3 regions of the Streptomyces sp. CRCS-T-1 genome follow, and region 3 is predicted to be linked to each of the others. Evidence: riboswitches for the same ligand, from Rfam matches in the RefSeq annotation. Region 3 holds a riboswitch; each other region holds the start of a gene.

Region 1 (3,947 bases), 2.0 Mb from region 3:
CGCCCCCAGGTCCGCAAGGAACTCCCACGCAACGAGCAACTCCTCAAGGACCGGCTGGAGCACGCGGGCGCGTAGGGCGTATTCCCACCGGTGTCGCGGGTGGAGCGGGCGGGGCACGGGCCACCGTCGGCGATCTGCGACACTGGTTGAGCCATGCCTAAGCCCGGAGAACTCACATTCGTCGCCCCCCGCGGAGCCAAGAAGCCGCCGCGGCATCTCGCTGATCTCACTCCTGCCGAGCGCAAGGAGGCCGTTGCGGCTGTCGGGGAGAAGCCGTTTCGTGCCAAGCAGCTCTCGCAGCACTACTTCGCGCGGTACGCGCACGATCCGGAGCAGTGGACCGATATTCCGGCCGGTGCCCGGGGGAAGCTGCAGGAGGCGCTGCTGCCCGAGCTGATGAGCGTCGTGCGGCATCTGTCGACCGACCAGGGCACCACGCGCAAGACGCTGTGGCGGCTGTTCGACGGGACGCTCGTCGAGTCCGTGCTGATGCGGTACCCGGACCGGGTGACCATGTGCATCAGCTCGCAGGCGGGGTGCGGGATGAACTGCCCGTTCTGTGCGACCGGGCAGGCGGGTCTGGACCGGAATCTGTCCACCGCCGAGATCGTGCACCAGATCGTCGACGGCATGCGGGCGCTGCGGGACGGGGAGGTCCCCGGCGGTCCGGCGCGGCTCAGCAACATCGTGTTCATGGGCATGGGCGAGCCGCTCGCCAACTACAACCGGGTCATCGGGTCCATCCGCCGGCTCACCGACCCCGAGCCCGACGGGCTGGGGCTCTCGCAGCGCGGGATCACCGTCTCGACGGTCGGTCTCGTCCCGGCGATTCACCGGTTCGCCGACGAGGGCTTCAAGTGCCGGCTGGCCATCTCGCTGCACGCGCCCGACGACGAGCTGCGCGACACCCTCGTCCCCGTGAACACGCGGTGGAAGGTCCGGGAGGTGCTGGACGCCGGATTCGAGTACAGCGCCAAGTCCGGGCGGCGGCTGTCCATCGAGTACGCGCTGATCCGGGACATCAACGACCAGGCCTGGCGCGGTGACCGGCTCGGGCGGCTGCTCAAGGGCAAGCCCGTGCACGTCAATCTCATCCCGCTGAACCCGACGCCCGGGTCGAAGTGGACGGCCTCGCGGCCCGAGGACGAGAAGGCGTTCGTGGAGGCCATCGCCGCCCATGGTGTGCCGGTGACGATCCGGGACACCCGTGGACAGGAGATCGACGGGGCGTGTGGTCAGCTCGCGGCCACCGAACGGTAGTCTGACCGGCGTAAGAACATCTGCATATCCGACACCTGCATATTCCGACAGGGGAGCGCCACAGCGCTGAGAGTGCGGCACACGGCCGCAGACCCTCCGAACCTGGCCCAGGTCATTCTGGGTAGGGAGATCGGTCATCACTCGAGCTGTTGCGCCCTGCCCGGGATCCCCTGAGTTCCCGGGCGGGGCCGCGTCTTCTCCTGGTCATCCAGGAGGAATCCAGTGAGCAACAAGAGCAAGCGGCTGACGGCTGTGGTCGTCGGGCTCGGCATGGTCGGCACGCTCGCCGCCTGCGGGTCGTCCGATGGCGGCCAGGGGTCCGGCGACTCCAAGACCGTGACCCTCGTCAGCCATGACTCGTGGGCCGCGTCCAAGGGCGTCATCGCCGCCTTCGAGAAGCAGTCCGGCTACAAGGTGAATGTCCTGAAGGACGGCGACGCCGGGCAGGCCGTGAACAAGGCGATCCTCACCAAGGACAACCCGCAGGGCGACGTCTTCTTCGGCGTCGACAACACCCTGCTGTCCCGCGCCCTCGACAACGGCCTGTTCCAGCCGTACGAGGCGAAGGGCTCCGAGCAGATCAAGGCCGAGTACCGGGCCGACCGGGACCAGCACCGGGTCACGCCCGTCGACACCGGCGACATCTGCGTCAACTACGACAAGAAGTACTTCGCCGACCACAAGCTGGAGCCGCCGAAGAGCTTCGACGACCTGGTCGAGCCGCAGTACAAGAACCTGCTCGTCACCGAGAACGCCTCCGCCTCCTCGCCCGGCCTCGGGTTCCTGCTCGGCACCGCCGCGAAGTACGGCGACGACGGGTGGGAGAGCTACTGGAAGAAGCTCAAGGCCAATGGCGTGAAGGTCGTCGACGGCTGGGAGCAGGCCTACAACGAGGAGTTCTCCGGCTCGGCCGGCGGCAAGAAGGCCAAGGGCGAGAGGCCGCTCGTCGTGTCGTACGCCTCCTCGCCGCCCGCCGAGGTCATCTTCGCCGACCCCAAGCCGGATGCGGCACCGACCGGGGTCGCCGAGGGCACCTGCTTCCGGCAGGTCGAGTACGCCGGGCTGCTGAGCAACGCCAAGAACACCAAGGGCGGCAAGGCGTTCCTCGACTTCCTGCTCAGCAAGAAGTTCCAGGAGGACATGCCGCTCAACATGTTCGTGTACCCGGTGCGCGAGGGCGCCCAGGTGCCGCCGGAGTTCGTGAAGTTCGGGCCGCAGGCCAAGGACCCCGAGACCCTGGACCCGGCGAAGATCGCCGACCACCGTGACCAGTGGGTCAAGTCGTGGACCTCACTCGTACTGAAGTGACCGGCCGGACGAGGGGCGCGGCGGCGCGGTTCGGGCTCATCGCCCTGCCCGTCGCGTTCTTCGCGGCGTTCTTCGCCTACCCCGTCGCCGCGATCGTCGCGCGCGGGCTGAAGATCGACGGCGCCTGGCAGTTCGGGCGGATCGGGGAGGTGCTGGCGCAGTCCGACGTCCGGCACGTCCTGTGGTTCACCACCTGGCAGGCGCTCGTCTCCACCGCGCTCACGCTGCTGATCGCGCTCCCGGGCGCGTATGTCTTCGCGCGCTTCGACTTCCGGGGCAAGCAGGTGCTGCGGGCGGCCGTGACCGTCCCGTTCGTGCTGCCCACGGTCGTCGTCGGTACGGCGTTCCTGGCGCTGGTCGGGCGGGGCGGGCTGCTCGACGAGCTGTGGGGCGTACGCCTGGACACCACCGTGTGGGCGATCCTGCTTGCGCACGTCTTCTTCAACTACGCGGTCGTCGTTCGGACCGTCGGCGGGCTCTGGGCGCAGCTGGACCCGCGGCAGGAGGAGGCAGCGCGGATGCTCGGGGCGTCCCCGCTGAAGGCATGGCGGCAGGTGACCCTCCCGGCCCTCGCCCCGGCCGTGGCCGCCGCCGCGCTCATGGTCTTCCTGTTCACCTTCACCTCCTTCGGTGTCGTCCAGATCCTCGGCGGGCCCACCTTCTCGACCCTGGAGGTGGAGATCTACCGGCAGACGTCGGAGATCTTCGACCTGTCCACGGCGGCCGTGCTGACACTGATCCAGTTCGTCGCCGTGGGCGCGATCCTCGTCCTGCACGCCTGGACCGTACGGCGGCGGGAGACGGCGCTGCGGCTGGTGGACGCGTCGGTGACCGCGCGCCGGCCACGCGGCGCCGGGCAGTGGGCGCTGCTGGGCGGGGTGCTGCTCACGGTCGTCGTGCTGCTTCTGCTGCCGCTCGCCGTACTGGTCCAGCGGTCCCTGGACGCGCCGGGCTTCGGCTACTACCGCGCGCTGACCAGGGAGGACGGCGGGATCTTCCTGGTGGCGCCGATCGAGGCGATCCGCAACTCGCTGGAGTACGCCCTGGCCGCCACGGTCATCGCGGTGGTGATCGGCGGCCTCGCCGCCGTCGCGCTCACCCGCCGGGACGCCGGGCGGTTCGTGCGCGGGTTTGACGCGCTGCTGATGCTGCCGCTCGGGGTGTCCGCGGTGACCGTCGGCTTCGGGTTCCTGATCACCCTCGACGAGCCGCCGCTGGACCTGAGGGCCTCGTGGATCCTGGTGCCGCTCGCGCAGGCGCTGGTCGGGGTGCCGTTCGTCGTGCGGACCATGCTGCCAGTGCTGCGGGCGGTGGACGTGCGGTTGCGGGAGGCGGCCTCGGTGCTGGGGGCCTCGCCCTGGCGGGTGTGGCGGGAGGTG
Region 2 (3,947 bases), 2.1 Mb from region 3:
CTTGACCAGGTCGGTGCCGAGGGCCTCGCGCGCGAGACGGGCCGTGAGGACGGCCTCTCCGGCGGTGAAACAGCCCGCCGTGTTGGGCAGCACCCGGATGCCGAGCCGGTCCAGGACGGACAGCACGGAACCGTGCACCGAGGGGTTCACCCGGCGCATCGCGACCGTCGTCAGCTCCGTCCCGGACGCCACCAGCGAACGCTCCAGCACATCGAGGCTGGGCGCCCCGCCCGTACCCATGATCAGGCGGGACGTGAAGGACGTACCACCGAGGACAAACGGATCGTCGGCCATGGTCAGCCTCCTTGGACGGCGGTGAGGACTTCCACGCGGTCACCCTCGGCGAGGGCCGTGGAGGGCCACCGGGTGCGCGGGACGACGGTTTCGTTGAGGGCGGCTGCCACTCCGGAGGGCGAGGTGGTGAGCGACCTCACGACGGTGTCGAGAGCCGTGCCGGGCCGGACGTCCCGGGGCTCCCCGTTGACGGAGATGTTCATACGGGCTGCTCCGTGAGTGCGGTGGCGGTACTGAAGCGCTTCGGGGTGAAGGGGCGTGCTTCTTCGGGCAGTTCGCCCGTCGTCAGGGCGTGCGCCATGGCGTCGCCGGTCACCGGGGTGAGCAGGACACCGTTGCGATAGTGCCCCGTGGCCAGCAGCAGTCCCTCCAGGCCGGTCGGGCCGAGCAGCGGCGCGTTGTCGGGGGAGCCGGGCCGCAGTCCGGCCCGGGTCTCGGTGAACGGCAGCTCGGTGATGCCGGGGACCAGCTCGTGCGCGTCGCGCAGCAGCTCGTACACGCCGCCCGCGGTCACGGTGGTGTCCCAGCCCGTCTCCTCGCTGGTCGCCCCGATGACCAGCTCGCCGCTCTCGCGCGGCACCAGGTAGACATGGCTGCCGCGCACCACCGCGCGCACGGTCCGGCTGAGGAACGGCCCGTGCCGCCCCGGCATGGTCAGCCGTACGACCTGCCCCTTCACCGGCCGCACGGGAGGCAGCACGTCCTCGAGGACGCCCGCGAGCCGTCCGCTGAGGCTGCCCCCGGCCAGCACCACCTGCCCGGCGTCCAGCGCGGTCCCGTCGGCCGTGACGACGCCCGCGGCCCGCTCCCGTACGACGGTGAGCCGCTCCGCCCATGCCCGGTGGAAGACCACACCCGCCCGCTCGCACGCCGTCACCAGCGCCGCGGACAGCCGCCGCGGGTCGATCTGGTGGTCGCCGTCGACCCGCAGCCCGCCGCGCACGCCGGGCGCGAGCATCGGCTCCAGGCGACGGCACTCGCGCCCCGACAGCCACTGCGAGTCCAGGCCGGACTGCTGCTGCAGGGCGTGCAGTTCACGCAGATGGGCCCGGTCGTCGGCGTCCAGGGCCACGGCGAGGGTGCCGCAGCGGCGGTAGCCGAGGTCGTGGCCCGTGAGGTCGGTGAGCTCCGCCGCGAAGTCCGGGTAGCGCCGGGCGGAGGCGAGGTTCAGACCGAGCAGGGTCTGCTCGCCGTAGTGCAGCTCCGTGACGGCGGCCAGCATGCCGGCCGCCACCTGCGCGGCCCCGCCGCCCGGCTCGGGGTCCACCACGGCCGTGGCGAGCCCGCGTTGTGCGGCCCGCCACGCGGTGACCAGGCCGATGATGCCGCCCCCGATGACGAGGACGTCTGAGGTTCGCGTACGCGACATGGGCGTCCAGCCCCTCCCTTCGCCGGCATGACCCGGATCAGGTTCGTACGGTCGGAGGCCGCCAGCCTCCCTCTCAGCCCGGTGCGTCCGGGCTCCCGCGAGTGCTCTACGTTGGCCACCCTAGCCCGATGCCGTATGTCGCAGTAAGGGAGCCTCCGTCCATGGCCCGATCCCTCGACGGTCTTCTCCTCGCCCCGGTCGCCGACCAGGCGCCGGGCCAGGTGGGGACCCGCACCCGGTTCACGTACCACGAGAAGGACGGCGAGATCTGGGCCGAGTACACGGGCGGCGACGTCGTACGCGGCCATCTCGTGGGTACCCGGGAAGATGACCGGCTGGACTTCCGCTACGTACAACTCAAGCAGGACGGAACCACGTCCTCGGGGCACTGTGTGTCGACGGTCGTGGAACTGCCCGACGGGCGGGTGCGGCTGGAGGAGACGTGGGAGTGGGAGTCCCAGCAGGGCAGCGGGACGAGCGTTGTGGAGCAGGTCACTGCGCATGAGCACTGACTGACAAAACGTCAGGTGTCTATGGTGATCAGGTGAGCGAGCAGACGCAGGAACCAGGTCCGTCCGCGCCGCGGCGCGTGGTCGTGGCGGGTGCGGGCATGGCCGGTGTGCAGACCGCGGTCGCCTTGCGGGAGCAGGGCTTCACCGGCACCGTGACCCTCATCGGCGCCGAGCCCCATCAGCCCTACGACCGGCCCCCGTTGTCCAAGGCCGTCCTGCTCGGCAAGGCCGAGGGCTCCGCCTTCGACCTCGACTTCGAGGCCCTCGGCATCGAACTGCGACTCGGCTGCGAGGTGCTGGGCCTGCGCCCCGGCGACCATGAGCTGGACACCGAGGACGGGCCCGTGCCCTACGACGCCCTCGTCGTCGCGACCGGCGCCGAACCGGTCCGGCTGCCCGGCGCGGAGGGCGTGCCGGGCGTGCATCTGCTGCGCACCCTCGACGACGCCGAGCGGCTGCGGCCCGTGCTGGCCCGCAAGCACGACATCGTGGTCGTCGGCGCCGGCTGGATCGGCGCCGAGTTCGCCACGGCCGCGCGCGAGGCCGGTTGCGCGGTGACCGTCGTGGAGGCCGCCGAGCGGCCGCTCGCCGGGGCACTGCCCGCCGAGGTCGCCGCCCCGATGGCCGGCTGGTACGCCGACGCGGGTGCGGTCCTGCGCACCCACGCGCGCGTGGAGCGCGTCGAGCCCGGGACGGTGCTCCTCGACGACGGCACACGGCTGCCCGCGGGCGCGGTCGTGGTCGGCATCGGCGCCCGCCCCGCGACGGCGTGGCTGGCCGGTTCCGGAGTGGAGCTCGGTCCCCAGGGCGAGATCATCTCCGACCAGCACCTGCGGACCTCGGCGCCGGACGTGTACGCCGTCGGCGACTGCGCCTCCTTCCCCTCGGGCCGGTACGGCGAGCGCCTGCTGGTGCACCACTGGGACAACGCCCTCCAGGGGCCGCGCACGGTGGCCCTGAACATCGTCGGCCTGGCCTCGGGGGAGGCACCGGCGGTGTACGACCCGGTGCCGTACTTCTGGTCCGAGCAGTTCGGGCGTTTCGTGCAGTACGCCGGGCATCACGCGGGCGCCGACACGACCCTGTGGCGGGGCGACCCGACCGGGCCGGCCTGGACGGTGTGCTGGCTCCGCGGTGACCGGCTGGTGGCGCTGCTGGCGGTGGGCCGTCCCCGGGACCTGGCGCAGGGGCGGCGCCTGATCGAGTCCGGCGCCGCCATGAATCCGGTGCTGCTGGAGGACCCGGCCAGGCCACTGAAGGCGGCGACGGCGTAGCTTTCGGGGAGCCCGTGGCCGGTCCGGGCGGGCCGGGCTGACTTCCGACTGTCAGTGGGGGATGGCAGGCTGGTTTCCGTGACCGAGATTGACGCAAAGATCGATGCTCTCGTCCCCGCCTGGCTCACCCTCCCCGACATCGCCGAACAGTTCGATGTCGAGGTGACGCGTGTGCGGCAGCTGGTCAAGGACGGCCAGCTCATCGCCGTACGCCGAGGTGAGAACCGCGCGCTGCACGTCCCCGCCGCCTTCATCGACGGGGACAAGGTCGTCAAGGGCCTGTCCGGGACCTTGACGCTCCTGCGGGACGACGGCTTCACGGACGAGGAGATGCTGGAGTGGCTCTTCACCCCCGACCCGAGCCTGCCCGGCACCCCGGCGCAGGCCCTGAGTGAGAATCGCGGCACGGAGGTGAAGCGCCGCGCCCAGGCGCTGGCGGTCTGACCCGGCCTGGACCGAAACGCCGTCCGGTGCCGTGCGAGCGGGGCCGGACCTGAA
Region 3 (3,947 bases):
CGCGAGTCCGTACAAGCAGAGGTCATGATGAGCTTCCTTGTGTCCGAGGAGCTCTCCTTCCGCATTCCGGTGGAGCTGCGCTATGAGACCAGTGATCCCTATGCCGTCCGGCTGACGTTCCACCTGCCCGGTGACGCGCCCGTGACGTGGGCTTTCGGCCGGGAGCTGCTGATCGACGGCGTCGGCCGGCCGTGCGGCGAGGGCGATGTGCGGGTCACCCCCGTCGAACCGGACACGCTGGGCGAGGTGCTGATCAGGCTTCAGGTGGGCAGCGACCAGGCGTTGTTCCGTTCCTCCACGGCACCGCTCGTCGCCTTCCTCGACCGCACCGACAAGCTGGTGCCGCTCGGCCAGGAAGGCTCGCTCGCCGACTTCGACGCCCACCTCGACGAGGCGCTGGACCGCATCCTGGCGGAACAGGGCGCCGGGTGAGCCACCCGTCGGTCGGCGTCGTGGAGTAACGCTTCACCGGATGCCGCCGACCCTGCGGGAACGCTTCGTCGTCGTGGCGCTGGGACGTCTGGCTCAGAGACGTCAGCGCTTACGGCGCCGGCCCCGCCCCCCGCGTGCCGGTACCGCGGCGGTCTCCACGGCGCGCTCCTCCCCGGGGCGGTCGGCCGAGACCACGAGCGCGGCCAGAGCGGTGGTGACCGGCACCGAGGCCACCAGGCCGATCGAACCGACCAGCGTGCGCACGATCTCCTCCGCGACCAGCTCGCTGTTGGCGACCGTCCCCACGCCGCTCTGCGCGATGGAGAACAACAGAAGCAACGGCAGGGCGGCACCGGCGTAGGCGAGGACGAGCGTGTTGACGACCGAGGCGATGTGGTCGCGGCCGATCCGGATGCCCGCGCGGTAGAGCCCGCGCCAGCCCATCGACGGATTGGCCTCGTGCAGCTCCCAGACCGCCGAGGTCTGCGTGACCGTCACATCGTCGAGCACACCGAGCGAACCGATGATGATGCCGGCGAGCAGCAGACCGCTCATGTCGATCGTCGGATAGAGACCGTGGATCAGGCCGGTGTTGTCGTCGGTGTTGCCGGTGAGCGCGGCCCAGCTGTTGAACAGCGAGCCGAGAAGGCCGATCAGCAGCAGGGAGATGAGGGTGCCGAGCACCGCCACCGAGGTCCGTGCGGACAGTCCATGACACATGTACAGGGCGATGAGCATGATGGCACTCGCGCCCACCACCGCCACGACCAGCGGGTTCGAGCCCTGCAGGATCGCGGGCAGGATGAAGAAGGTCAGCACCAGGAAGCTGATGGTCAGTGCGACGAGGGCCATGACCCCGCGCAGCCGCCCGACGACCACGACGGCGAGTGCGAAGATGCCGGCCAGCAGGGCCAGGGGCAGACGGCGGTTGACGTCGGTGACCGAGTACTGCAGATCCTTCGGCGCGGAGGGCTCGTAGGCGACCACGACCTTCTGGCCCTCGTGCAGCTGGCGGGACTGGTCCGGCTGGATGATCTCGGTGAAGGTGCGGCCCTTGTCCTTGCCGCTGTCGACCCGGACCGTCGCCCGCTTGCAGGTGCCCTTCTCCTGCTGCACGGCGGAGGAGCCCTCGGCGGTGGAGGTGTCGCCGGTCGGCGGGACCCCCGAGGCGCCGGCCTCCTTGCAGCTGATCTCCACGACCTTGGTGACCGAGGCTTGTTCGGTCTGCCGGTCGAAGCCGACGCCGGTGCGCTCGTGCCCCGGGGCGCCGCCCGGCCACAGCACGACGAGACCGACCAGCACGGCCGCGCCGAACGGGATCAGGATCGCCGCGATGATCTTGCGCAGATGCATGGAGACGGGCGTGGCCGGACCGTGGCTGTGACTGTGTGAGTGCCCGTGCCCGCCCCCTGGCGCGGAACCGGGGCCGTGCCCGTGGCCGTCGCCACCGCCGGTCCCGGAGCCGTGCCCGTGACCATCGCCGCCGCCACCGGTCCCGGAGCCGTGTCCGTGTCCGTGGCCGTCTCCTCCGCCGGTTCCGGAACCGTGTCCGTGCCCGCTTCCGGAGCCCGGGCCCCGCCCGTCGCCGGGGCCGACTCCATGCCCACCGGCTGAGCCGCCACCCTGGCCGTTGCCGGGTCCGTATCCCCCGGCCGAGCCGGAACCACGCTCACCACCGGCACCTGCACGAGCACCGGGCCCGAATCCCGTCCCAGGCCCATACCCGGCCCCGGAGGCGAAATCGTGGCCGTCTCCCCGGCCGTTGCCGCTTCCGGCACCGGATCCGCGAGGCGGCTCGGGCGGTGGGTAAGGGGGACGCTGCGTCGTGGTCACCGACCGATCATCGCAAGAACGAGGGGGGCCCTCTGTTCACCGCGCCAGAATTGCCGCTAGCGTGGAGGCACCTTTTGTACACGCGGGAGCTCGGAGCACCGGGCTGAGAGGGCGCTGACCTCCGTCCCAGCGATGTTTCACATGAAACATCACCGAAGTCGAGTGATGTTTCACACGGAACGTCGGCAGACGGAAGCCGCTGCGTCGACCGCCGAACCTGTTACCGGGTAATGCCGGCGTAGGGAGTAGGTCTCATGACCGACAAGGACGCACGCACGCCTGCCTCCGTTCAGGACGCACAGTCCGAGGAGGCCGGGAAGTCCATCGGCTGGCACAAGGCGTATGTCGAGGGCACCCGCCCCGACCTGCGCGTGCCGGTTCGTCAGGTGCATCTCACCAACGGCCAGGCCGTCACGCTGTACGACACCTCCGGCCCGTACACCGATCCACTCGTCGACACCGACGTCCGCAGGGGCCTGCCGCCGCTGCGCGAGAACTGGATCATCTCCCGCGGCGACACCGAGGAGTACGCGGGCCGCCCCGTCCGCCCCGAGGACGACGGCATCAAGCACACCTCGCCCCGCGGCGGCCTCCGCAACCTCGACGCCGTCTTCCCCGGCCGCCCGCGCCAGCCGCGTCGCAGCAGGGACGGCCAGGCGGTCACGCAGCTCGCGTACGCCCGACGCGGCGAGATCACACCCGAGATGGAGTACGTGGCCATCCGGGAGAACGTCTCGCCCGAGGTGGTCCGCGACGAGATCGCCGCGGGCCGGGCCGTGTTGCCGGCCAACGTCAACCACCCGGAGATCGAGCCGATGATCATCGGCAAGAGGTTCCTGGTGAAGGTCAACGCCAACATCGGCAACTCCGCGGTGACCTCCTCCATCGAGGAGGAGGTCGAGAAGATGACCTGGGCGACCCGCTGGGGCGCCGACACGGTCATGGACCTCTCCACCGGCCGCAACATCCACACCACGCGTGAGTGGGTGCTGCGCAACTCCCCCGTCCCCATCGGCACCGTGCCGCTCTACCAGGCCCTGGAGAAGGTCGACGGCCGCGCCGAGGACCTGACCTGGGAGGTCTACAAGGACACGGTCATCGAACAGGCCGAGCAGGGCGTGGACTACATGACGGTCCACGCGGGCGTGCGCCTGGCCTATGTGCCGCTGACGGCCAACCGCAAGACGGGCATCGTCTCCCGCGGCGGCTCGATCATGGCCGCCTGGTGCCTCGCGCACCACCGGGAGTCGTTCCTGTACGAGCACTTCGAGGAGCTCTGCGAGATCCTCGCCGCCTACGACGTCACGTACTCGCTCGGCGACGGCCTGCGGCCCGGCTCGATCGCGGACGCCAACGACGAGGCGCAGTTCGCGGAGTTGCGCACTCTCGGGGAACTCAACCGGATCGCCAAGCGTTTCAACGTACAGACCATGATCGAAGGCCCGGGCCATGTCCCGATGCACAAGATCAAGGAGAACATCGACCTTCAGCAGGAGATCTGCGATGAAGCTCCGTTCTATACGCTCGGCCCGCTGACCACGGACGTCGCGCCGGCGTACGACCACATCACCTCCGGCATCGGTGCTGCGATGATCGCCTGGTGGGGCACGGCCATGCTGTGCTACGTCACCCCCAAGGAGCACTTGGGCCTGCCGAACCGTGACGACGTCAAGACCGGTGTC

The links. Region 3 has a riboswitch for thiamine pyrophosphate ahead of thiC (phosphomethylpyrimidine synthase ThiC). Riboswitches for the same ligand answer to the same signal wherever they lie in the genome.
Region 1: another riboswitch for thiamine pyrophosphate. It lies ahead of NNW99_RS09520 (thiamine ABC transporter substrate binding subunit); the one in region 3 lies ahead of thiC (phosphomethylpyrimidine synthase ThiC).
Region 2: another riboswitch for thiamine pyrophosphate. It lies ahead of thiO (glycine oxidase ThiO); the one in region 3 lies ahead of thiC (phosphomethylpyrimidine synthase ThiC).

What each region holds. Positions count from the first base shown of each region.
Region 1 is NZ_CP101651.1:2,186,306-2,190,252, reverse strand. Features, by position in the region: gene NNW99_RS09530 (SRPBCC family protein) at 1-75, shown strand, start outside; gene rlmN (23S rRNA (adenine(2503)-C(2))-methyltransferase RlmN) at 154-1,260, shown strand; TPP riboswitch at 1,300-1,406, shown strand; gene NNW99_RS09520 (thiamine ABC transporter substrate binding subunit) at 1,531-2,568, shown strand; gene NNW99_RS09515 (iron ABC transporter permease) at 2,544-3,947, shown strand, end outside.
Region 2 is NZ_CP101651.1:6,275,992-6,279,938, forward strand. Features, by position in the region: gene NNW99_RS28410 (thiazole synthase) at 1-294, opposite strand, end outside; gene thiS (sulfur carrier protein ThiS) at 297-497, opposite strand; gene thiO (glycine oxidase ThiO) at 494-1,663, opposite strand; TPP riboswitch at 1,661-1,772, opposite strand; gene NNW99_RS28425 (hypothetical protein) at 1,825-2,175, shown strand; gene NNW99_RS28430 (NAD(P)/FAD-dependent oxidoreductase) at 2,208-3,449, shown strand; gene NNW99_RS28435 (Rv2175c family DNA-binding protein) at 3,528-3,893, shown strand.
Region 3 is NZ_CP101651.1:4,220,566-4,224,512, forward strand. Features, by position in the region: gene NNW99_RS19050 (SsgA family sporulation/cell division regulator) at 1-432, shown strand, start outside; gene NNW99_RS19055 (YibE/F family protein) at 535-2,265, opposite strand; TPP riboswitch at 2,338-2,527, shown strand; gene thiC (phosphomethylpyrimidine synthase ThiC) at 2,520-3,947, shown strand, end outside.